2 regions of the Agreia sp. Leaf335 genome follow, and region 2 is predicted to be linked to the other one. Evidence: predicted binding sites of a transcription regulator. Region 2 holds the regulator's gene; the other holds the start of a gene.

Region 1 (11,553 bases), 190 kb from region 2:
CGTCTTTCCCGGCGGCGAGTCTCTCGCAGCGATGCAGGCCCGAGCGGTGGCCGCCGTGAGGCGCATGGACGCGCACTTCGAAGAGGAGCACGGCCCCGGCGCGGTCTGGGCCGCGGTGAGCCACGGCGACATCATCAAGTCGATACTCGCCGACGCCTACGGCATGCACCTCGACCTCTTCCAGCGCATCAGCGTCGGCCCCGCATCCGTCTCGATCATCCGCTACGGCGCCGGCGCGCCGAGCGTGCACGCCACGAACACCGAATCGGGTGATCTCTCCTGGCTCCGCACAGCACCCCCGGCGGCGGACGCTCCCGTCGGCGGAGGCGCTGGCCCGGCCTGATCCCGTTCAGCGCTCGTAGACTAGAAGCATGGCTCCCCTCGTCCACGCCTTCGATTGGCCCGACCGGGTGGTGGTCGGCGCGATCGGCCAGCCCGGTTCCCGTACCTTCTACCTTCAGGCCCGCACGGGCAAGCGCGTCGTCAGCGTCGGCCTCGAGAAACAGCAGTCCGCCGCCCTCGCCGAGAAGATCGAGGAGGTCCTCGACGAACTCATGAGCCAGGAGGGCAATCCGTCGAGCGTTCCGGCGACGACTCCGGTCGAGCTGGTCGACAACGACCCGCTCGATCCCGTCGAAGAGGAATTCCGCATCGGCACTCTCAGCCTCGGCTGGGATCCCTCGACCGCCCAAGTGGTCATCCAGGCGTTCCCGATCATCGAGATCGAGATCGACGAAGATCAAGATGAACTCGAGCTCGATCTCGCCGATGTGGAACCCGACGAGATGCTCCTCGTGCGCATCCCCGTAGGCTCCGCCAGGGCGTTCGCCAAGCGCACGCTCGAGGTCGTGGGCGCGGGCCGGCCGCTCTGCCCGCTGTGCGGCATGCCGATGGATGCCGATGGGCATGTCTGCGACCCGTCGCCGGACTTGTAGATGGTGATCGACGCGAGTGACCCCGTCGACGCGTTCGACGCCGAGCTCATCATCACGGGGCGCATCACGACCGCGTCGAATGCGACCTTCCTCGCGCAGATCGAAGACACCGCTGTCGTCTACAAGCCGGTCGCGGGCGAGAATCCCCTGTGGGATTTTCCCGACGGCACGCTGGCTCAGCGCGAGGCGGCGGCATACCTCGTGTCCGAAGCCTTCGGCTGGAACGTCGTTCCCCGCACGTGGCTGAGAAGCGGCCCGATGGGAGTGGGCATGGTGCAGTTGTGGCAGGACATCGACCCCGAACAGGATGCCGTCGACCTGGTCACCGCAGACCGGTTACCCGAATCCGGATGGCGTCGCGTGCTCGATGGCACCGATGAGGAGGACCGCGAGGTCACCCTCATCCACGAGGACAACGACGCGCTCCGGCGCATGGCGATCTTCGATGTCGTGGCGAACAACGCCGATCGAAAAGGTGGCCACATCCTCGCCATGCCCGATGGGCACAGGCACGGGGTCGACCACGGCCTGACATTCCATGCGGAGCACAAACTGCGCACCGTGCTCTGGGGTTTCACCGGAGACGAGCTGCGCCCCGACGAGATCGCCGCCGTCGATCGCGTGCGCACATCGCTCTACGCCGAGCTGGGCGATACCCTGTCCGAGCTCATCACATCAGACGAACTCGACGCGCTCGACGCGCGCTGCGACCGACTGCTGCGCACGACGATATTCCCGGCACCGCGGGGTCATATGCCCGCGGTGCCGTGGCCGCTCTTCTGACTTACTCTTCGGACTTCAACGCGAGACCGATCGCGAAGAACGTGGGTGCCCAGTGGCCGATGAAGATGCCCCAGCGGTCGGACTGGGCCTTGTCGTCTGACTTCTTGGCGCGCGATCCCAGCCATGCGAAGAGGGCGAGAACGATGGAAGCGAAGCCCGCCAGATAGGCGTACTCGCTGCGCAGACCCAGGTCATGCGCCGTGCGGATGGGGTTGAATGCGGCCTGCTCGATATCTTTCTTCTTCGCCATGGTGGCGTCCTTCCGTCAGAAGCCCGTTTGGGGCTGAGGCCACTGTGGCACGCGAAAACGCCCAGCCCCATGGGATTGCGCGGGCTGGGCGTTCTCGTAGTATCTTCGGCCGATCCGGCCTGCGCGCTAAGCGGCGACAGGCAGCTCCGCGGTGGCCGAGATCACGCTGAGCCGGCCGTCGATGACGTCGACCGAGACTCCGCCGCCATCCAGAACGGCTGAGCTCACCAGCAGCTCGGCGATACGGTCGTCCAGCTCGCGCTGGATCACCCGGCGAAGCGGACGTGCTCCGTACTCGGGCTCGTAGCCGTGCTCGGCGATCCAATCGATCGCCGACTCACTGATGTCGAGCGAGACGTTCCGTGCAGCCAGACGCGAGCGGGTCGCATCCAGAAGCAGGGACACGATCTGCCGCAGCTGCGGCTGGTCGAGCTTGCGGAACAGCACGATCTCGTCGATGCGGTTGATGAACTCGGGCCGCATCGCCTCACGCAGCTTGCCCATGACCCGATCGCGCAGCGCCTTGTCATCGCCGAACCCGTCGGCCGCATTCGGGGCCGCGAAGCCGATGGGCCCTCCACGACTCGCGAGGAACTCCGAGCCGATGTTACTCGTCATGATGACCACCGTGTTGCGGAAGTCGACTGTGCGACCCTGGCCGTCGGTCAGGCGTCCGTCGTCGAGAACCTGCAGAAGCAGGTTGAAGATGTCGGGGTGGGCCTTCTCGATCTCGTCGAACAGGATCACCGAGTACGGGTTGCGCCGCACTCGCTCGGTGAGCTGGCCGGCCTCGTCGTACCCGACGTATCCGGGAGGGGCACCGACGAGACGCGAGACCGTGTGGCGCTCGCCGAACTCGCTCATGTCGAAGCGCACCATGGCCTTGTCGTCGCCGAACAGCGACTCCGCCAGGGCCTTGCCGAGCTCGGTCTTGCCGACACCGGTCGGCCCGAGGAACAGGAAGCTGCCCACGGGGCGATTGGCGTCGCCCATGCCCGTGCGGTTGCGTCGCACGGCCTTGGCGACGACCGAGACGGCGTCGTGCTGGCCGACGACGCGACCATGCAGTTCGTCTTCGAGCACCGCGAGGCGCTCACGATCGACCTGGGTCAGACGTGCCGCGGGGATGCCGGTCGCTCGCGAGATCACGGCCGCGATCTCGGCCTCGCCCACGATCGCCTCGGTGACGGATGCCGCAGGCTTGGCCGCCGACAGCTTCTCGTGCACGGCCTCGATGCGGTCGCGCAGACTCGACGCCTCCTCGTAGTGCTCGAGCGAGACGGCGGCATTCTTCGACGCCTCGAGTTCGCTCAGCTCTTCGAGCAGGGCGGAGGTGTCGACGCGGGATCCCAGGCTGAGGCGCAGTCGGGCGCCGGCCTGGTCGATCAGGTCGATCGCCTTGTCGGGCAGGAACCGGTCGGTGACGTAGCGAGCCGACAACTCGACGGCGCCACGGATGGCCTCGTCGGTGTAGCGCACGCCGTGGTGCTCTTCGTAGGCTCCGCGCAGACCCGAGAGGATCGCGACGGCGTCTTCGATGGAGGGCTCGCCGACCTGGACGGTCTGGAAGCGCCGCTCGAGGGCGGAGTCCTTCTCGATCGAACGGTACTCCTTGAGCGTGGTCGCGCCGACGACGTGCAGTTCGCCACGAGCAAGCCGGGGCTTCAGAATGTTGCCGGCGTCCATGCCGCCTTCTCCGGAGCCGCCCGCGCCCACGACCGTGTGCAGCTCGTCGATGAAGACGATCAGCTCGGTCTTGTGCGCGCTGACCTCGTCCATGAGCGTGGTGAGGCGCTCTTCGAAGTCGCCGCGGTAGCGGGTGCCACCGACCATGGCAGGGAAGTCGAGTGAGACGACGCGCTTGTCACGCAGCTGCTCGGGTACGTCGCCGGATACGATTCGCTGGGCCAGGCCCTCGATGATCGCGGTCTTGCCCACGCCGGCCTCGCCGATCAACACGGGGTTGTTCTTGGTGCGGCGCGAAAGGATCTCGACGGTCTGCTCGATCTCGTCGGCGCGGCCGATCACGGGGTCGAGCCCGCCGTCTCGAGCCATGGCCGTGAGGTCTGTGCCGAACTTGTCGAGCATCGGCGTATCGGATGCGTCGGAGGCGTCGGACTGCACGCTGGTGGACTGCTCGCCCATCGTCTCGCGCATGCCGGACTGCAACGACTCGGGCGTGATGCCCGCCGCCGACAGCACCTGACCGGCGGGAGAGTCCTGGCTGATCACGAGCGCGAAGAAGAGGTGCTCGGGGTCGATGTACGTCGAACCCGATGCACGGGCGACCTGGTAGGCGTGGAACAGTGCCCGCTGGGCGGACTGGGTGAGCACGGGCGACTCGACCGCATGCGCGGACTGGGCCTGCGGCAGACGCTGCTCGGCCGCGTTCGCGATGTCGGCCGGACGTACACCCAGGCGCGCGATGACCTCGGCGGCCGGCTCGGTCTCGGCGAGCACGCGCAGGATGTGCAGGGCGTCGAGCTCACGGTGGCCGTGCTCGATAGCGAAGCGCCCCGCGGATGCGAGGACCTCGTGGGTGCGCCGACTCATGAGTCGGCTGATATCGATCGAACGCCCGGCCTGGGCCGCGCGTTCGCCCTGCAGGTAGCGGGCAAGGAATTCATCGAACGAGTTGCTCCCGGATCCGTCGGATTCCGGGGAAGAGTTGGGGTCGAAACGATCGGGCAAAGTAACCTCCTGTGAAACTTGAGTGCCTTCGACTCAACTCAACAATGCAGAGCGATATCTATTCCCGGCCGTTCGCGAATGCGCTCGACGGCGATCTCATCGGCGGTTAGCGTGGACGAATGCGACGAACTGCGGACGAGGTGGGTGTAGTCGACAGACGAACACCCTCTCCGGGGTCACCCCGGGGCACGACTCTCAGCCTGAACGCACAACCGCAGGCACCGCACCGCGCTTCGCGCGGCCGGGTGCCCGCACCGATCGATTGGTCGCCCGCGGTTCGTCGCATACTCACCGGAGTCGTGTGAGGCAGCACTCGATCGCGGTCGGGCTCTCGCACGCCATGCTCGCCGCCCCCGAGTGGGCGTTCGACCCGCTGGTGGATGCCTGCGGCCGGGCTCTCGGCGTACGACCGGGTTGGCTCTGGCCGCTGGTCGACGGAACTCTCGACGCCTACCGTCGCGCACCCCTGGATGCACACCGCGAACTCGCGCGGTGGATCGAATCGAGTCGCGTGTTCCAGGAGGCCTTCGACGCCGCTCGCGAGTCCGGTCGCGTCATCACTCTCGCGCACATCGAGGCGATCCCCGCCAGCATGGCGCCGACGTCGTTGGCCGTGCCCGCCATCGACGGACTCGGCGAGCTCGCTGATTTTCTCGAGGTCACGCCGGCCCAGCTCGACTGGGTGACCGACACCGCGCACTGGAATCGGCGGACCCCACGCGGACGACTCCACCACTACAGCTACGACTGGCTCGTGCGACCGGGGCGTACGCCTCGACTGCTCGAGGTTCCGACCCCGCGAATGCGCCGAGTGCACCGCCGAGTGCTGACCGACATCCTCAGCGCGCTGCCGCTGAACGATGCTGCACACGGCTTCGTGCCGGGTCGATCCGCGGCCACCGGCGCCGCGGCGCACGTCGGAGCGCGTACAGTCATCACCCTCGACTTACGCAGCTTCTTCGCCCGGGTGACCGCGCGGCGCGTCTTCTCCGTCTTTCGACAGGCCGGATATCCCGAGGCGGTGGCGCACGCCCTCACCGGGGCCTGCACGCACGCGGTGCCGTCCTGGGTCGGGGCCCGGATGCCGGCAGGCGGCTCGAGCGAGGAGCGCGCGGCGCTGAGACAGACGATCTCACGGGCGCATCTGCCCCAGGGCTCGCCGACCTCGCCCGCGCTGTCGAACCTGTCTGTGCGCCGTCTCGACTCGCGGCTGAGCGGCTGGGCAGCGGCATCCGGTGTCGCCTACACCCGCTATGCCGACGATCTCGCGTTCAGCGGCGACGATGTGCGGGGCCGAGCCGCAGCGAGGCTCATCGCCGGCGTGGAGCGGATCGTGCGCGACGAGGGGCACCTGCTCAACGAGGCCAAGACCAGAATCGCGGGACGAGGAGCTCGGCAGAGCGTGACGGGCCTCGTCGTGAACGACGGCGTCGCGGTCGACCGTGGCTACTTCGACGAGCTGAAGGCCATTCTGCACAACTGCGCCACGAACGGGCCGCACGGGCAGAACAGGGCCGGTCACCCCGACTTCCGAGCTCACCTGCTGGGAAGACTCGCCTGGGTCGAGAGCGTCAGCCCGTCTCGAGGGGCACGCCTGCGCCGCGACTTCGACCGGATCGACTGGTCGTAGCGAGGACTACTTGCCGGCGAGAGCGGTGCACTGCGGGCAGTGCGGGTAGCCGTTCGTGCCGAACTTCTTGTTCTCGACCGGGATCGCCTTGCCCACCTCGCAGTTGCGATCGTCGTGAAAGACGTGCGTGTCTTGCGGCTTCTTCGAGTAGTAGGGGTTGACCTTCATGGGCTCAGTCTACGAATCGGATCGTTCCTCGTCGGCCGAACCGGGTCGGAACGCGGCGTCGTCACGAATGTCGATGCGCGTCACCCCGTCGTGCGTCGACACGTCGATCCGGGGCTCCGCGTCGCGCTCGGTCGATTTCGGAGCACTGGTCAACTGATCGCGACGCTTATCGTCGGCGGTCGTGTCGGAGTCGGCCATCTACTTGTCCGACGACGAGCCGGCGGGCGCGGCATCAGACGACGAGCCGGTGACCTTCTCTTTGGCGGCCTTGGCGACGTCGGCGATCTTCTCCTGCACCACGGGAGCAGCCTCGCGCACGAGGTCACCGGCATCCGACACGGCCTTCTGCACGTGCGGGTCGTGCCAGACGTCATTCGCGCGGGCCTTGATCTCGGTGTACTTGGCGCGTCCTGCCCGGGTGCCGAGAACATAGCCGGCGGCCAGGCCGACGCCGAGTCCGAAGATGAGTCGTGCTGCCATGATGAGCTTCTTTCTACTCGGAGTGTGCGGTACCTCCAGCGTGACACGAACGCCAGACTCGCCCGCGGGGCTTGCGCTTCATGCCTCCGGTTCCCACCTCTTCGCGGCGGAGGAGGCGATGATCGCCAGGAGTGCGGACCGGAAGACGTCGGGCTCGTCGACCTCCGGCATCATGTCGCGCTCGAGCGTGCGCGCGGAGTTCCAGACGTCGGTGCCGGCGGGGGTGACCGACACGATGTGCCGGCGACGATCGCTCGGATCGGACACCCGCTCGACGAAGCCCTCTCTCTGCAACCGCTCGAGCGTGCGCGAGATCGTCTGATTCTCGACGCGCGCCAGCCGGGCGAGATCGGTCTGGCTCCGCGGCGTCTCCTGCAGAAGATGCAGAACCACCAGACCCGCGTGGGTGAGGCCGATCTCATCGAGCCGTTCGGTCCAGGCGTGCTCGACGAGCCGCGACGCGGTCGCCAGCAGCCGACCCGTGGGCCACTCCTGCATATTCGGGCCGGCAGGGGAAGCCGCACGCGCTTCGTTCACCGGCTCTTCGCTCATTCTGCAAATCTAGGCTACCGTCGATTAGTAAGCTAGCTGACTAATCGAGAGGCACCCGATGTCCACACCCTCCAGCGTCACCACCGCCGACAGAGTTCGACAGATCGTCGTCGCGGTCAGCGCCGTCATCGCCGTCGTCGGCGCCTATATCGGCTCGGGCGCCGCGGGCGGAACGCCCATCCAGAACGCCGCGAACGGCGCGCTCACGGCAGACTCGACTCCGATCGCCCCCGCGGGCCCGGCATTCTCGATCTGGTCGGTCATCTACCTCGGCCTACTGGCCTACGCCGTGTGGCAGCTGCTGCCGAAGCAGGCGAACGCCCCGCGGCAGCGCCTCGTCGGCTACTGGGTGGCTGCCTCTCTGCTGCTGAACGCGGCCTGGATCCTCAGCGTCCAATTCGACCAGCTCGCCCTGTCCTGCGTCGTCATCGTCGTGCTGCTGGCCGTGCTCGCGCGCACGTTCCTCCTGCTCGTCGACGGGCGGCCGACGGGTGTCGTCGAGACGATCGTGCTCGACGGAACCATGGGGCTCTATCTCGGCTGGGTGTCGATCGCCACGGCGGCCAACGTGGCGGCCGGGCTGACGGCCGCGGGCTTCGACGGCTTCGGCTGGGGCAGAGACGTCTGGGCTGTCATCGTGCTCGCCGTGGCGGCGCTGGTCGGAGTGCTTATCGCCATCCGCGGCCGCGGCCGCCTCGCACCCGCCGCCTCGCTCACCTGGGGCCTCGCCTGGGTGGCCGTCTCGCGCACGACGGGCGAACTCGTGTCGCAGCCCGCCATGATCGCGGCGATCGTCGCCGCGGCCGTCGTCGTGCTGGCGACCGTCGGCATCCGTCTCGCGCGACGCGGTCAGGGAAGCCAGCGGTAGAGCAGTTCGGGCTCGTCGTCGGCGCCGCCGGCCGCGTGCCGCGCAGACGACGTTCCCTCGCGCACAAGAGAAAAGCCCACGGTCTCGAGGAATCGGGCGGCCACCGCGTTGCGCCGGAAGACCCAGAGCTGCAGCCCTCGTGGGTTCTCCCGCTTCGCGACCTCGACCAGTCGGTGTCCGACGCCGAACCCCTGTGCCGTGGTGCGCACGAAGAGCTGGCTGAGCCATCCGTCGTGCAGGGCGACGACGCCCACGATGTTGCCGTCGACGGTCGCCACCCAGACGTCTGCCTTGTGCAGCAGAACGTGGGATGCCCACCAGCGGTCTTCGTCGAGCGTGTTGCGGCCGGTGAACCACGGCATCGAGTCCGCCGTCGAGTAGTGGATCACCTCGGCCACGGCGTCAGCATCGCTGGCTGTGGCACGGCGCACATCGTCGATGTGCGCCGTGACCCGCTCGCGCTTCATGACTACAGCTCAGACCCGCTGATCGAGAACGTGTCGCAGCCGGTCGCACCGTTCTTCATTCCGGTCTGAAACCACTTCTCGCGCTGTTCGCTCGATCCGTGAGTCCACGTCTCGGGGTTCACCTGCCCCGAGCCCATCTCCTGGATACGGTCGTCGCCGATGACCGACGCGGCGTTCAACGCGTCGGCGATCTGCGCATCCGTCGCCGGCTCGATGAACGTGACGCCGTCTTGATCCTCTGTCGTCGACGCCGCGGCGACCCACGCCCCGGCGTAGCAGTCGGCCTGCAGCTCAGTGCGGACAGAGTCGGAGGTCGGGCCGGTGTCCGTGCGATCGGTGCGGTCCATGACACCGAGAAGGTTCTGGATGTGATGGCCGTATTCGTGCGCGACGACGTACAGCTCCGAGAGGGTGCCGCCGGAAGCACCGAACTGCGTGCGCAGCTCGTCGAAGAACGAGGTGTCGATGTAGATGGACTGATCGGGTGGGCAGTAGAACGGGCCGGTGGCGCTGGAGGCCTGGCCGCAGCCCGTTCCGATCGAGTCGACGAACAGATTGATGTCGTTCGTGGGGGTGAAGGCCACTCCCAGTGCGGGGGCCTCGTCGGTCCAGTAGTCGTTGAGAGAGTTCTCGGCTCCCACCATCAGGCACTCGACATCGCGATTGGCATCGACTCCTGTCTTGCACTTGTCGAGCGACTCCTCGCTCTGCGTGCCCTGCTGCGCGCCACCCGCGAGCCCCGTGAGGTCGACGCCGAGAACCTGTGAGAGCAGGAAGAGGCCGATGACCACGACCGCGCTGCCGCCGCCCACGGCGATGCCGGTGTTTCGTCCACGTTTGGACACACGACTCGTGTCGAGTTTGGCGTTGTCGTTGAAGGTCATAGCAAGAAGCTAGCGCTTCGGACAGGCCGCGGGCAGCCCCCGACGGCCGGGCACGGCATAGTGGTAATGAACGATTTTCACCCACCGCACCCGGCCGGAGCCCATCGTGTCAGACCAGCATTCCCCCACCGTGATCATCTCGGAAGAGGCCGCCCTCGACGCGGCCGAGTCGTTGGCCGAGCTGTTCGCCCGAGACGCGGCCCGCGCGGATGCCGACGGCCGCGCGCCCTTCGAGCAGATCGAGGCGCTGCGCGCATCCGGCCTGCTGCCCGCACTGGTGCCGACTCGTCTCGGCGGAGGCGGACTCGACTGGCACACGGTGCTGCGGGCGCTGCGCCCGATCATCCGTGCCGACGCCGGGCTCGGACACGTGATCGCCTATCACTTCGTGAATTCGTGGCGCATCCGGTTGAACGAGAACCAGCACGTCATCGACGACCTCTACCGGGGTCTGTCTGCGTCGTCGTGGTTCTGGGGCGGGGCCGGCAATCCTCGGGATGCCGGGCTCGAGTTGACCCCGACGGCCGACGGATTCACCGTGTCGGGCCGCAAGTTCTTCGCCACCGGCGCGCAGCTGGCCGACCGGGTGACAGCGAGCGGCACGCGTGCCGACACGGGAGAGCGCCTGGCCTTCGTGATCGACGCGAAGGCGCCAGGCGTCGTGCACCATGACGACTGGAGCAACATCGGTCAGCGGCTCAGCGCGTCCGGTTCGGTGTCGTTCTCAGACGTGGCCGTTCCACACGCGCACGTGCTCGGCCCGAACGAGCAGGATGGCGAACTGTACCGACCCTACGGATCGCTCTCGATCCTGGCGTTCCAGCTCGCGATGAACCACATCCACGTGGGGCTCGCCGAGGGCGCGCTCGCCGAAGCCGCCGACTACGCACGCACCACGACGCGGGCGTGGGCGACCTCGGGCGTCGAGAACGCGGTCGACGACCCCTACATCAGGCAGACCATCGGCGAACTCACCGCGCAGACCAGAGCGGCGGATGCCCTGACATGGAGCGCGACCAATCTGTTCGTCGACGCCGCCAACAAGGGCTGGGAGCTCGGCGACGAGGAGCGCGGCCGGGCGGCGGTCGAGATCGCCGCAGCGAAGGTCGTGACGACACGCACGGCGCTGCACGTCGCATCGACCGCGTTCGAACTCATGGGTGCGCGCGCCACGAGCGAGTCGGCAGCGATGGACCGGTTCTGGCGGAACGCGCGAACCATCACGCTGCACGACCCCGTGGTCTACAAAGCTCAGGAGGTGGGCGACTTCGCCCTCACGGGCACGTTCCCGACGCCCAGCGCCTACAGCTGATCTAGGCGGAGACGCTCGCGAGTTCGTCGTAGCTCGCGAAGTTCTTGGCGATCTCGCTGCCCGTGAAGTTTCCGACCCAGCCGTCGTCGTCGTGGAAGAACCGCACCGAGACGTACTCGGGGCGCGTGCCCATGTCGAACCAGTGCGTGGTGTTCGCGGGAACGGAGATCACGTCTCCCGCCTCGCAGAACACGGCGTTGACCTTGCCGTCGGCGCGCAGGTAGAAGACCCCGCTGCCCCGAGCGAAGAAGCGGTCCTCGTCGTCGTCGTGGCGGTGCTCGCTCAGGAACTTGCCGCGGGCGGTCGCAGCCTGCTCGAGGTATTCGGGCGAGTTGTCGTCGACGATCGAGACGACGTCGACCAGGGTGTAGCCCTGAGCGGCGTTCACGGCATCGATCTCGGCGCGGTATGCGGAGAGCACTTCTTCCTGCGTCGGCTCGGCCGAGAGCTCCTTGAGCTCCCATCGGCTGAACCGGGCGCCGAGCGTCGAGAGCACATCGGTGATGACCTGCGCGTCGCGGGTCTGGAGTTCG
Region 2 (11,553 bases):
TCGCCTCGCGCATCCGCTGTTCGACCTGTTCGCTGCGACCCGGGCCGGCCAGCGGCGCGAAGACCGCCGAACGAGCCTCTGCGGTGAGGCCGAGCGAACGCGACATCTGATCTCCCTGGGCTGCGGTTCGACGCTATCACCCGAAGGGCGCGTCAGCGTTTGGTGCTGCGCGTGACCGTGAACTTCGTGTTTTGACCGACCACCTCGGTCGGCCCCACGATCTTTCGCAGCGTCGTGGCGTGCGAGAGCGAGCTGTTGAAGACGGTCCAGAGCTCGCCGCCCGACCGCAGCACGCGCGACGCATCGCGGAACAGCCCGAGAGCCGCGTCGGCGTGCACGGCCGCGCCCACGTGGAACGGAGGGTTGCAGAGAATCAGCTCGACCGACGCATCCGGCTGCGAGCGCAGCGCGTCGTCGCGCACCACGTCTACGCGGCTCTCGAGGCCGTTCAGTCGCATCGTCTCGCGGGCGGATGCGACGGCCGACGACGACTGGTCGCTCGCGATCACCCGCGCATCGGGCCGGGCCCGGGCGATCTCTGCCGCGAGAACGCCGGTGCCGCATCCGAGGTCGATGGCCACGCCGGGATGCGCCTGCATCTGCGGAATGAACGACAGCAGAAAACGGGTGCCGATATCGAGCTTCGTGCCCGCGAACGCGGTGCCCTGTGCCGCGACCCACAGCTGCAGATCGTCGTGGAACTCGCTGCGAACGGCCTCGGGGCCTGCGTCGGCCTCGCTCGATCCGATCGGCGCAGAGGCGACGAGCACTCTCGACTTCTGCCGCGCCAGACTGACCCGCAGCTCGGAGAAGTGCTTCGAGAGCACCTCGTTCATGCTGATCGAGAGGTGCTTGATGCGCCCGCCCGCGAAGACGACGACCGACGGATTCGCGTGGCGCGCGATGAGCGCCGCCGCCTGCTCGAGTGCGACGAGGGTGCGCGGAAGCTGCATGAGCACCACCGTCGCGCCCTCGACCAGCGGGGCGCCCAGGGCCATCGACTCGAACGATCCGGCGAGCTGCGTGCGGTCGGCGTTGCGGGCCAGGGCCCGTTCGCCGGTGAGTGCGTCTTGTTGAACCCGGATGCGCGTGGCCCCGTGCAGCCCCGCTGCACCGAGCGTCAGCGCCCCGTACCGATCACCGATCACGACCACCTCGCCAGGGCCGGCCGCAGCTAGGGCATCCGCTGCCTCATCGAGGATCAGCCTGTCGCTTGCGTCGACGGCGAAGAGATTGGGGGCCTCGACGTCAGGAAAGCGGCGGAGGTCGTCGAACGAGAAATCAGGCATCCCCCCATCCTGACAGGGATGCGCGTGGGCTGTTATTCTGGTCGGCTCGCCAGACGGCGGCAGAGAGAAGCCGACCATGACCGACTAAGTCAACGCGAACCGCGACAACTGGAACGACCGCGCATCCGCGCACGCCGTGCGCACGGGGGTGGGCTACCAGGTGCAGAGGTACATCGACGACAGGCAGCTCATCTCTGATGTCGTCAGGTTCGACCGCGAGCGACTCGGCCCCATCGAGGGGCTACGAACCGTTCATCTGCAGTGCCACATCGGCACCGACACCCTCTCGCTCGCCCGGCTCGGCGCCCACGTGACGGGGCTCGACTTCTCGCCGGTCGCCCTCGATGAGGCTCGAGCGCTGGTCTCCGAGACGGGCGACGCCGTCGATTTCGTCGAGTCCGACGTCTACTCGGCGATCGACGCGCTCGGCGAGGGCGGTTTCGACCTCGTCTACACCGGCATCGGGGCGCTCTGCTGGCTGCCCTCCGTCGACCGGTGGGCTGCGGTGGTCGCGGGCCTGCTGAGACCGGGTGGCCGTCTCTTCATCCGCGAGGGTCATCCGATTCTCTGGACCATGGATGAGCGGCTGAGCGACGATCTGCATCTGCGGTTTCCGTACTTCGAGCAGCCAGACCCGCTCGAGTGGGACGACGACGCGAGCTACGTCGAGACGGACAAGCCGATCACGGCCACGAAGACCTACGAATGGAACCACGGCATCGGCGAGATCGTGACGGCGCTCCTCGACGCTGGCCTCACACTCACCATGCTCGTCGAGCACGACAGCGTGCCGTGGCGGGCCCTGCCAGGGCAGATGCTGATGCGTCCGGGTGGCGAGTTCGCCCTCGACCAGCGAGCCGGCGTCGCACCTCTCAGCTACACGATCCAGGCGGTCAAGCTGGCGTCGTGAGCCGAGAGAGCCCCGTGTTCGCACGCTTCCGAACGGGTGTCCGGCAAGCGACGGTCAGGTAACCACAAGGTAAATCCCTGCTCGTTAGCAGCCGTTCGACACTACGGTCACTAGAGTGGCGACAACTGAAATGACTGCACCGGGCATCGCCCGACCGACTCTGTACGACCGATTCATTCGACCGGTCATCCCCGAGTCCGAGGTCTTCGAGAAGCCGCGCACCCTGGTGTGGGGCTTCGTGGGTCTGCACATCGTCTACTTTCTCGGCCTGCTGCCGAACATCATCGCCGGAACCGTCGAGGGCGACCTGCCCCTCTACCGGCGCTGGGCCGTGGCCGCAGAGACCTTCGGCCAGTGGCCGGGCATCCACTTCGAGTGGGTGTACCCGATCGGCGCGATTCTGCCGATCTCGATCTCCAACATCGCCGGCCCGCAGTTCTATCAACTGCTCTGGTTCGTGCTCATCGCCGCGCTCAACGCTGTGTCCATCATCGTGCTGTCCAACCGCGGTCGCTCGCGCCGCGGCATCCTGGCGTCGTGGTGGTGGCTCGGAATCCTCACGCTCCTGAGCCCCGTCGCCCTGCTCCGCCTCGAGGGCATCACCGCTCCCCTGGTGATCATCGCCCTCGTTCTGATCGCTCGTCGGCCGATCGTCGCATCCGCTCTTCTGGCGCTCGCCACCTGGATCAAGGTCTGGCCCGCCGCGATCTTCCTCGCGATCCTCGGGGCGTTCCCGCGTCGCCGCATTGCCATCGCCACCGGCGCCGTCTTCTCGGTCGGGGTCGCCGCGATCGTGTGGGCGCTGGGCGGCCTGCAGTACCTCCTCGGCTTCGCACAGATGCAGACCTCGCGCGGTCTACAGCTCGAGGCGCCCGTCACCACACCCTGGCTCTGGCTCGCGATCCTCGACCGCCCCGGCAGCCGCATCGTCAACAACACCGCGATCGCCACGCGCGAGGTCGTCGGCCCCTACGACCACGTGGCCATCGCGCTGATGACGCCGGCTCTCGCCCTCGCCGTCGTCGGCGTGCTCGCCCTCGTGGTGTGGGCGAAGCACCGCGGCGCCGACACCCAGAAGCTGCTGCTCGTCGCATCGTTGGCGCTGGCCACCACACTGGTCGTCTTCAACAAGGTGGGTTCGCCTCAGTACATGCTGTGGCTCGCCCCGATCATCGCCGTGGGCATCACGCAGGGGTGGCGCGCTTGGCGCACCCCCGCGCTGCTGATGGTCGCGATCTCGGTGCTCACCACCTTCGTGTTCCCCATCTTGTACATGCCCCTCATCGCCGGCGACCCGGGCGTCGCCATGCTGCTCACGGGTCGCAACATGCTGCTCGTGGTTCTTCTCGGATGGGCGGTGCGCGAGTTGATCTACCTCGGCGCCCGCGCCGCCGGCGCAGAACCACGCTTCGAGCGCCGCGCCCGCCAGCGCGAAGAGCGTCGAGCGCGCATCGCCGTCTAGGGCAGGGGTAGCCTTTTCACCCATGCCCCCGCAGTCGTCTCCCCTCGCTCCCACCACCGTCGTCGGGGCGGAGAACTACCCGGCCGAGCTGGTCGCCGCGGTCGTCCGCGCGACCGAGGCCGCGGCATCCGCCTGCCAGCCCCTCGTGGGCTCGGGCGACAAGAACGCGGCCGACGAGCTCGCCGTCGCGGCGATGCGGGATGCGCTCGGTCGGGCCCCGTTCGACGGCACCGTCGTGATCGGTGAGGGAGAGAAGGACGAGGCGCCCATGCTCGCCAACGGCGAGCGCCTCGGCACGGGCGAGGGTCCGGAATGCGACGTCGCGGTCGACCCCCTCGACGGAACCAGGCTGGCTGCAGAGAATCTGCCGGGCGCCGTCGCCGTGATCGCGCTCGCCCCGCGGGCAAGCATGTTCGATCCGCGCGACGTGTTCTACATGCAGAAGCTCATCGCCGGTTCAGCGGGCATCGACGTGCTCGATGTGCGCAACTCGCCCGCGCATAACGCCGCGAGGCTGGCCGGTGCGCTGGGAAAGCCGCTCAGCGAGTTGGTCGTCGGCGTTCTCGACAAGCCGCGGCACGCATCCCTCGTCGCCGAGCTGCGCGAGGTGGGGGCGCGCGTTCATCTGGTCGGAGAGGGCGACGTCTCGATCGCGATCGCCGCCGCCACGCCCGGGTCGGGCATCGATGCGGTGATGGGCACGGGCGGCACCCCCGAAGGGATCATCGCGGCGTGCGCCGTGCGATCACTCGGCGGCTTCATGCAGGGCCGCATGGCGCCGCAGTCGGAGGAAGAGCGCACGGCTGCCGTCGCAGCGGGCCACGATCTGGATCGTGTGTTCACGCTCGACGAGTTGGTCGCGAGCGACCGAGTGCTCTTCGTCTCGACGCCCGTCACCTGAGCAGCGAGCTAGACCAGCACCCCTCGGGTCAGTCGAGTTCTGCCTGCGTGGGCCGCCAGATCACGATCTCGGTGCGCCGAGCGGTACGCGTTCCATGCTTCAGCGACACCACGTCGCCCTGCACATCGGCCGCGAAGACGCGACGGTTCGGCCGGTTGAGCAGTTCGTCGGCGAGTGCGCTCTCGAGCTCGCGAACGCGGCCGGTGAGGGCGGACACCTGATTCTCGAGCGTCAGGATGCGGGCGATGCCCTCGAGGCTGACGCCCTCCGCCGAGAGACGGGCGATCTCGCGCAGCTGCACCACGTTGCGCATGGAGTAGCGCCTCGACTTGCCCGCCGTGCGCGTCGGGCTGACGAGCCCGAGGCGATCGTATTGGCGCAGCGTCTGCGGATGCATGCCGGCCAGTTCGGCGGCCATGGCGATCGCGAACATCGGTGAGTTCTCGTCCATGGCCTGCCTTCCTGACTGGTTGTAGCGGGGTGTGAATCGCTCGGGTTACTCGTGCGCCTTCGAGAGCAACTCGAGGCGCGGGTTCTCTTGGGGCTCGACCGCGTGGAAAGCCTCGAGGGCCTCGCGCGCCTCTGCACTCAGATGCGCGGGAACGGCGACTTGGACGACGGCGAGCAGATCGCCGGTGCCCTTCGATGTCTCCACTCCGCGGCCCTTGACGCGCAGCACCCGCCCGGAGGGGGTGCCGGGGGCGACCTTCAGCTTGACGGGGTCGCCGCCGAGCGTCGGAACCTCGATCGTCGCGCCGAGGGTCGCCTCGACGAAAGTCACGGGAACGTTCACGCGCAGGTTCAACCCGTCGCGTTCGAATACGGGGTGTTTGCGCACGGTCACGGTCAAGACGATATCGCCTGCCTCGCCGCCATCAGGACTCGCTTCGCCCTTGCCGCGCAATTTGATCTTCTGACCATCGGAGACGCCGGCCGGGATCTTGACCGTGATCGGTCGCCCGTCGGCCGTCTGCAGCTTGATGGTGTCGCCCTTGGTGGCGGTGAGGAAGTCGATCGTGGCGCGCGCCGTCACGTCGCGACCACGGGTCGGTCCGCCGAAACCGCGGAATCCTCCCGACGATCCGCCGAACAGTCCGCCGAGCAGGTCGTCGTACTGGCTTCCGGCTCCGGGCTGCGTATAGGTGTACTGCTGTCCTCCGCGCCCGCCTCCGCCGCCGCCGAACATACCGCCGAAGACGTCTTCGAAGCCGCCGCCCTGCTGGCCGGGAGCCTGGAACCGCGCTCCGGAACCCATGGCGCGGATCTGGTCGTACTCTCTGCGCTGTTCAGGGTCGGAGAGCACCGAGTTGGCCTCGGAGATCTCCTTGAACTTCGCCTCGGCCTTGGGATCGCCGGGGTTGGAGTCGGGGTGGTACTGGCGGGCGAGCTTACGATACGTCTTCTTGAGCTCGGCCTCCGAGATGTCCTTCGAGACACCGAGCACCTTGTAGAAGTCTTTGTCGAACCAATCCTGGCTGGCCATTCGTGTCCTTGTTCGTGTTCAGCCCTGCGACGAGCTCAGGGAACGAGGAGTTCCCTGAGCTCGTCGAAGGGGCTCTACCAGGTTGTGTGTTACGCGCTGACGGGCGTCGAGACGACGACCTTGGCCGCACGCAGAAGCGTGGAACCGAGGTAGTAGCCCGTCTCGACGACGTCTGCGATCGTCTCGATCTCGACCTCGGCCGACGGCTGCTGGAAGATCGCCTCGTGCAGCTGCGGGTCGAAGGCCTCGCCCACGGCGCCGAACGGCTTCAAGCCCAGGCGCTCGGTGCCGCCGCGCAGCTTCTGCGCGATGGATGCGAACGGGCCGTCTCCGAGATCGCCGTGCTTCTCGGCGCGGTCGAGATCGTCGAGAACCGGAAGCAGGACCTTCACGACCTCGCCGACCGTGCGTTCCCGCTCGATCTCACGGTTCGCCTCGGTGCGCTTGCGGTAGTTGGCGTACTCGGCCGTAACGCGCTGCAGGTCGGCGAGCCGCTCTGCAGCCAGCACCTCGTCTGAGGCGGTCGACGACGACGCGGTCGAGGCGTCTTCGAGGAAGCTCAGGTCGGCGTCGGTCAACGAGGTCTCGACATCGGGGCCCTCGGCCTCAATGAAGTTCGCATCGGAGTTGGCGCCCTCGGCGGTCGGCTCGTCGGCTGGAGAAGCGCTCCCCGAGCCCGTCGCCGGGGTCTGAGCCGAATCCGGCTCGTTCCCTTCGGCGGGCTCAGGGAACGTGTTCTGGTCTGCCACGGTTACTTGTCCTTCTTGGGCTCGTCGTCTTCAACGACCTCGGCGTCGACCACGTCTTCGTCAGACGCGGCGTCCTGGGGAGCGTCGGTCGGTGCGTCGCTCGCAGCGGCTGCATCGGCCTGGCTCGAGGCGTAGATAGCCTCGCCCAGCTTGCCCTGGCTCTCGTTGAGCTTGTCGAACGCGACCTTCACGGCCTCGTCGTTGTCTTCGCCGGCAAGCGCCGTCTTGAGCTCGTCGACATCGGCCTGAACACTCGTCTTGACGTCTTCGGGCAGCTTGTCTTCGTTCTCTTTGATGAGCTTGTCGATCGAGTAGGCGAGCTGCTCGGCGTTGTTGCGCACCTCGGCGGCCTCACGGCGCTTCTTGTCTTCGGCGGCGTGCTCTTCGCCCTCGCGAACCATGCGGGCGATGTCGTCCTTCGACAGGCTGGAACCGCCCGTGATCGTCATCGACTGCTCCTTGCCGGTGCCCTTGTCCTTAGCGGACACGTGCACGATGCCGTTGGCGTCGATGTCGAAGGTGACCTCGACCTGCGGGATGCCGCGCGGAGCCGGCGCGATGCCGGTCAGCTCGAACGTTCCGAGGTTCTTGTTGTCGCGGGTGAACTGGCGCTCGCCCTGGAAGACCTGGATCGCGACGGACGGCTGGTTGTCGTCTGCGGTGGTGAAGGTCTCGCTGCGCTTGGTGGGGATGGCCGTGTTGCGCTCGATGAGCGTGGTCATCATGCCACCCTTGGTCTCGATACCGAGGCTCAGCGGGGTGACGTCGATGAGCAGAACGTCCTTGCGCTCACCCTTCAGCACACCGGCCTGCAGAGCGGCGCCGACGGCGACGACCTCATCGGGGTTGACGCCCTTGTTGGGCTCCTTGCCGCCCGTGAGCTTCTTGACCAGCTCGACGACGGCGGGCATACGGGTCGATCCACCGACGAGCACCACGTGTGCGATGTCGTTGACCGAGACGCCGGCCTCGCGGATGACGTCTTCGAACGGCTTCTTGGTGCGGTCGAGCAGGTCGCTCGTGAGCTCCTCGAACTTGGCGCGGCTGAGCGTCTCGTCGAGGTTGGCAGGGCCGTTCTCGGTGAGCGACAGGTACGGAAGCTGGATGCTGGTCGAGGTCGACGAAGACAGTTCCTTCTTCGCCTGCTCCGCGGCCTCCTTGAGGCGCTGCTTGGCGATCTTGTCGCCGGACACGTCGACGCCGGTGGCGTCTTTGAAGCGCTTGATCAGGTAGTCGACGACGCGCTGGTCCCAGTCGTCTCCACCGAGACGGTTGTCACCCGAGGTCGAGCGCACCTGGATCGTGGAGAAGTCGTCGTCCTTACCGACTTCGAGCAGCGAGACGTCGAACGTTCCGCCACCGAGGTCGAAGACCAGGATGAGCTCGTCTTCCTTGCCCTTGTCGAGGCCGTAGGCCAGAGCGGCCGCCGTGGGCTCGTTGATGATGCGCAGCACGTTGAGGCCCGCGATCTCACCGGCCTCCTTGGTGGCCTGGCGCTCGGCGTCGTTGAAGTACGCCGGAACGGTGATGACCGCGTCGGTGACCGTGTCACCGAGGTAGCTCTCGGCGTCGCGCTTGAGCTTGGCGAGGATACGGGCCGACAGCTCCTGCGGGGTGTAGGGCTTGCCGTCGATATCGACGGTCCAGTTGGTGCCCACGTGACGCTTCACCGAAGAAATGGTGCGGTCGACGTTGGTCACGGCCTGGCGCTTCGCGGTCTCACCGACGAGCACCTCGCCGTCCTTGGTGAAAGCGACCACCGAGGGAGTCGTGCGGAAGCCTTCCGCGTTGGCGATGACGGTGGGTTCTCCACCTTCGAGGACCGCGACCACCGAGTTGGTGGTACCGAGGTCGATTCCTACTGCACGAGCCATGTGAGTGATTTCTCCTTGTTTGCTGGCGGGACCGAAAAGATAAGTTCGCACAAGGGTTGAGCCTTGTTGACTCAAGCTTGCCAGCGGGCGAAATCGATGTCAAGTCCTCACAGCTAAAGTTGAGCTAGGTCGACTCAACTTCGTCGCGGATGCGAGAAGGCTGTGCGAGGCGCGCATCCCGCGCGGCGAACACCGCCCCGTCGACGACCCGCGACGGATGCGAGGCGAGGGCGACCACCTCGACGGATCCGTCGACGACGGGGGGCACGAGCGAACCGAGCACGCCGAGGTAGCCGTCGAGCACAACCACCTCGGCTCCGACGGTCGCGGCCGCCGCGTCGATTGCGCGAGCGAGCGCATCCATCGTCGTTTGCAGCGTCTCTGCGACTCCCTCCTGCCCGTCCGCGAGCGCCCTGAGAAAAGCCGACAGGGCTTCTCTCGGGTAGCGGTCGACGAGCTGCGCGGCGTCGTCCTCAGCCAGCACTCCGGCTCTCGTCAGGAGACTCGACAGCGCACTGACCTCGCCGAGCGTCTGCATCTCTCCCCCGGAGCCCGGTACGGGTATACGAGCGACATCGGCCTCACCCGGCGACCCGGAGTTCAGTGGCTCGCCTCCGACGAGGATCGCGCCGATGACACGACGTTCTCCGCCGAAGTAGAGCATGGTTCGCGCGCCGACGCGGCCGCGCAGTTCGCCTCGAGCAAGCCCCAGGGCGGCCGCGGTGCTGTCACGCGCGAGCTCGACCATGGCTCCACCGCATCCGCCGGACTGCAGCTGCTCGCGCGCGCACGTCGCCAGATCGACATCGTTCCACTCGAGCGACTCCGACCGGGCCACGGACGTGCCGCACGGTGAGACGATCCCGGGAACCGCGATGGTGATCGCCGTCAGGGTGCGGTGCGGGTCTGTCGACTCGACTATCCATTCGATCGCGGCCCGCAGCATCCGCATCGCCGTCGCCGTATCGCCGCCGCGCAGATCGGCCCTGTCGGCGTAGCTGCCCAGGTGATCGCCGCCCACCGTTGCCGTCTTCGCCTGCACGCCGTCGACATCCACCCGCAGCCCTGCTACCACCCAGGTATCGCCCGATAGCGACAACGAGTGGGTGGGCCGACCGAGACGCGACTGTGTTCCGGCAAGACCCTCGGTCACCAGGTCGAGCGCCTTCAACTCCCCGATCATGCCGGTGAGAGTCGACAGCCCGAGCAGCGACGACGCCGCGATCTGTGCACGCGACGACGGTCCGTGATCGCGCAGATAGCGCAGGACGAGGGCGAGATTGTGCTCGCGAAGATCTGCCGTGTCTCCCCCGCGCCCCCGGTCGAAGAGGCCCCCCCGGTGCCGATTCATGCCCATAACCTTAGCCCCGAAGGTGTCGGCCCCGACATGATTCACCGAGCGTGCACGCGTTGTCTCCTGCCTCGACGCCTCGCGCGGCTACTGTGTGATCATGACTCAGAATTCCGGCGGCGCAGCCGGTGGCTCCGCCGACAACGCAACCGATTCCGGCGACGCGACGGCACCACCCCGCATGCCTGTGGCCGCCAACACCGGCGCCGCTCTGGCGGTGGGACTGGATCTGCAGGTCGCACCCGTTCCGGCGAGGCAGGTGCGCTCGTGGGCGCTCTGGGACTGGGCGACCCAGCCGTACAACTCGGTCATCCTGACGTTCATCTTCACGGCTCTCTACCTGACGACCGACGTCTTCCTCCCTGCCGACGTCGCGTCGCTTCCCGACGACGCGCCCGCCAAGGTCGCGGGCCTCGCCGACCTCGCCAGCGGGTTCGGCTTCGCCATCTTCCTCGCGGGACTCGTCATTCTCGTTCTGGCCCCTGTTCTCGGCCAGCGCGCCGATCGCGCCGGAAGCCGCAAGGCGGGTCTGCTGCTCTACACGATTCTTCTCGTCGCGAGTATGGGCGCTCTCTTCTTCGTGCAGGGCCAACCGAGCTACTTCGTGCTCGGAGCCGCCCTCGTGGCGATCGGCAGCGTGTTCAGCGAACTCGCCGGCGTGAATTACAACGCCATGCTCGTGCAGGTGTCGACGAAGAAGACGATCGGGCGGGTCAGCGGACTCGGCTGGGGACTCGGCTACATCGGCGGAATCGTGGCGCTCGTGCTCGTCGTCGTCGCGTACAGCGCCGACTGGTTCGGGCTCCCCCAGGAAGACGGACTCCCGTTCCGTATCGTCGCGGTCGGCTGCGCCATCTGGACGATCATCTTCGCCATCCCGATCTTCGTGTTCGTGCCAGAGCTGCCGGCGGTGCGGTCGGTCGGCCCCAAGGTCGGCTTCTTCGCCAGCTACGCCGTTCTGGTGAAGGACATCGCCCAGCTCTATCGAGAGAGCCGGCACACCTTCTGGTTCCTGGTGGCCAGCGCCGTGTACCGCGATGGTCTCGCGGGCGTCTTCGCTTTCGGTGCCATCATCGCCTCGGGTACCTTCGGCTTCAAGTTCCTCGAGGTCGTCGCGTTCGGAATCGCCGCCAACCTCGTGGCGGGCGTGAGCACGATCATCTCGGGCCGCTTCGACGACCGCTTCGGACCGCGCGCCGTCATCCTGTTCTCGCTCGTCGGCCTCGTCGTGGCCGGAACGGGCGTGTTCGCGCTGCACGACGCCGGCAAGATCGTGTTCTGGATCGGCGGCCTGGCGCTCTGTCTGTTCGTGGGCCCAGCTCAGACCGCGTCACGCTCGCTGCTCGCGCGGGTGTCTCCGACAGGTCGCGAGGGTGAGATCTTCGGCCTCTACGCCACGACGGGCCGAGCGGCGAGCTTCATCTCGCCCGGGCTCTGGTCGCTGTTCATCGCGATCGCGGGAGCGCAGTACTGGGGCATCCTGGGCATCGTGCTCGTCGTCGCGGTCGGCCTCGTGCTGATGCTCTTCGTGAAG

What was found. Region 2 encodes HspR, which represses chaperone genes until heat shock. Its sites were predicted from a motif close to AAGTTGAGTCNNNNNGACTCAACTT; they were not measured.
Region 1: a site for HspR is predicted at 4,675-4,699, ahead of ASF79_RS12710 (ATP-dependent Clp protease ATP-binding subunit). Genes of this name have one in related genera too.

What each region holds. Positions count from the first base shown of each region.
Region 1 is NZ_LMOQ01000003.1:510,257-521,809, reverse strand. It holds gene ASF79_RS12730 (MSMEG_4193 family putative phosphomutase) at 1-343, shown strand, start outside; gene ASF79_RS12725 (DUF3090 domain-containing protein) at 372-935, shown strand; gene ASF79_RS12720 (SCO1664 family protein) at 936-1,718, shown strand; gene ASF79_RS12715 (hypothetical protein) at 1,720-1,968, opposite strand; gene ASF79_RS12710 (ATP-dependent Clp protease ATP-binding subunit) at 2,095-4,659, opposite strand; gene ASF79_RS12705 (reverse transcriptase family protein) at 4,961-6,289, shown strand; gene ASF79_RS17395 (hypothetical protein) at 6,296-6,457, opposite strand; gene ASF79_RS12700 (hypothetical protein) at 6,467-6,655, opposite strand; gene ASF79_RS12695 (hypothetical protein) at 6,656-6,937, opposite strand; gene ASF79_RS12690 (MarR family winged helix-turn-helix transcriptional regulator) at 7,016-7,489, opposite strand; gene ASF79_RS12685 (tryptophan-rich sensory protein) at 7,548-8,357, shown strand; gene ASF79_RS12680 (GNAT family N-acetyltransferase) at 8,339-8,824, opposite strand; gene ypfJ (KPN_02809 family neutral zinc metallopeptidase) at 8,827-9,708, opposite strand; gene ASF79_RS12670 (acyl-CoA dehydrogenase family protein) at 9,815-11,020, shown strand; gene ASF79_RS12665 (1,2-dihydroxy-3-keto-5-methylthiopentene dioxygenase) at 11,022-11,553, opposite strand, start outside.
Region 2 is NZ_LMOQ01000003.1:322,549-334,101, reverse strand. It holds gene ASF79_RS11920 (GntR family transcriptional regulator) at 1-106, opposite strand, end outside; gene ASF79_RS11915 (class I SAM-dependent methyltransferase) at 153-1,289, opposite strand; gene ASF79_RS11910 (class I SAM-dependent methyltransferase) at 1,450-2,199, shown strand; gene ASF79_RS11905 (glycosyltransferase family 87 protein) at 2,315-3,661, shown strand; gene glpX (class II fructose-bisphosphatase) at 3,684-4,562, shown strand; gene ASF79_RS11895 (heat shock protein transcriptional repressor HspR) at 4,591-5,013, opposite strand; gene ASF79_RS11890 (DnaJ C-terminal domain-containing protein) at 5,059-6,045, opposite strand; gene ASF79_RS11885 (nucleotide exchange factor GrpE) at 6,135-6,794, opposite strand; gene dnaK (molecular chaperone DnaK) at 6,797-8,668, opposite strand; gene ASF79_RS11875 (hypothetical protein) at 8,793-10,019, opposite strand; gene ASF79_RS11870 (MFS transporter) at 10,120-11,553, shown strand, end outside.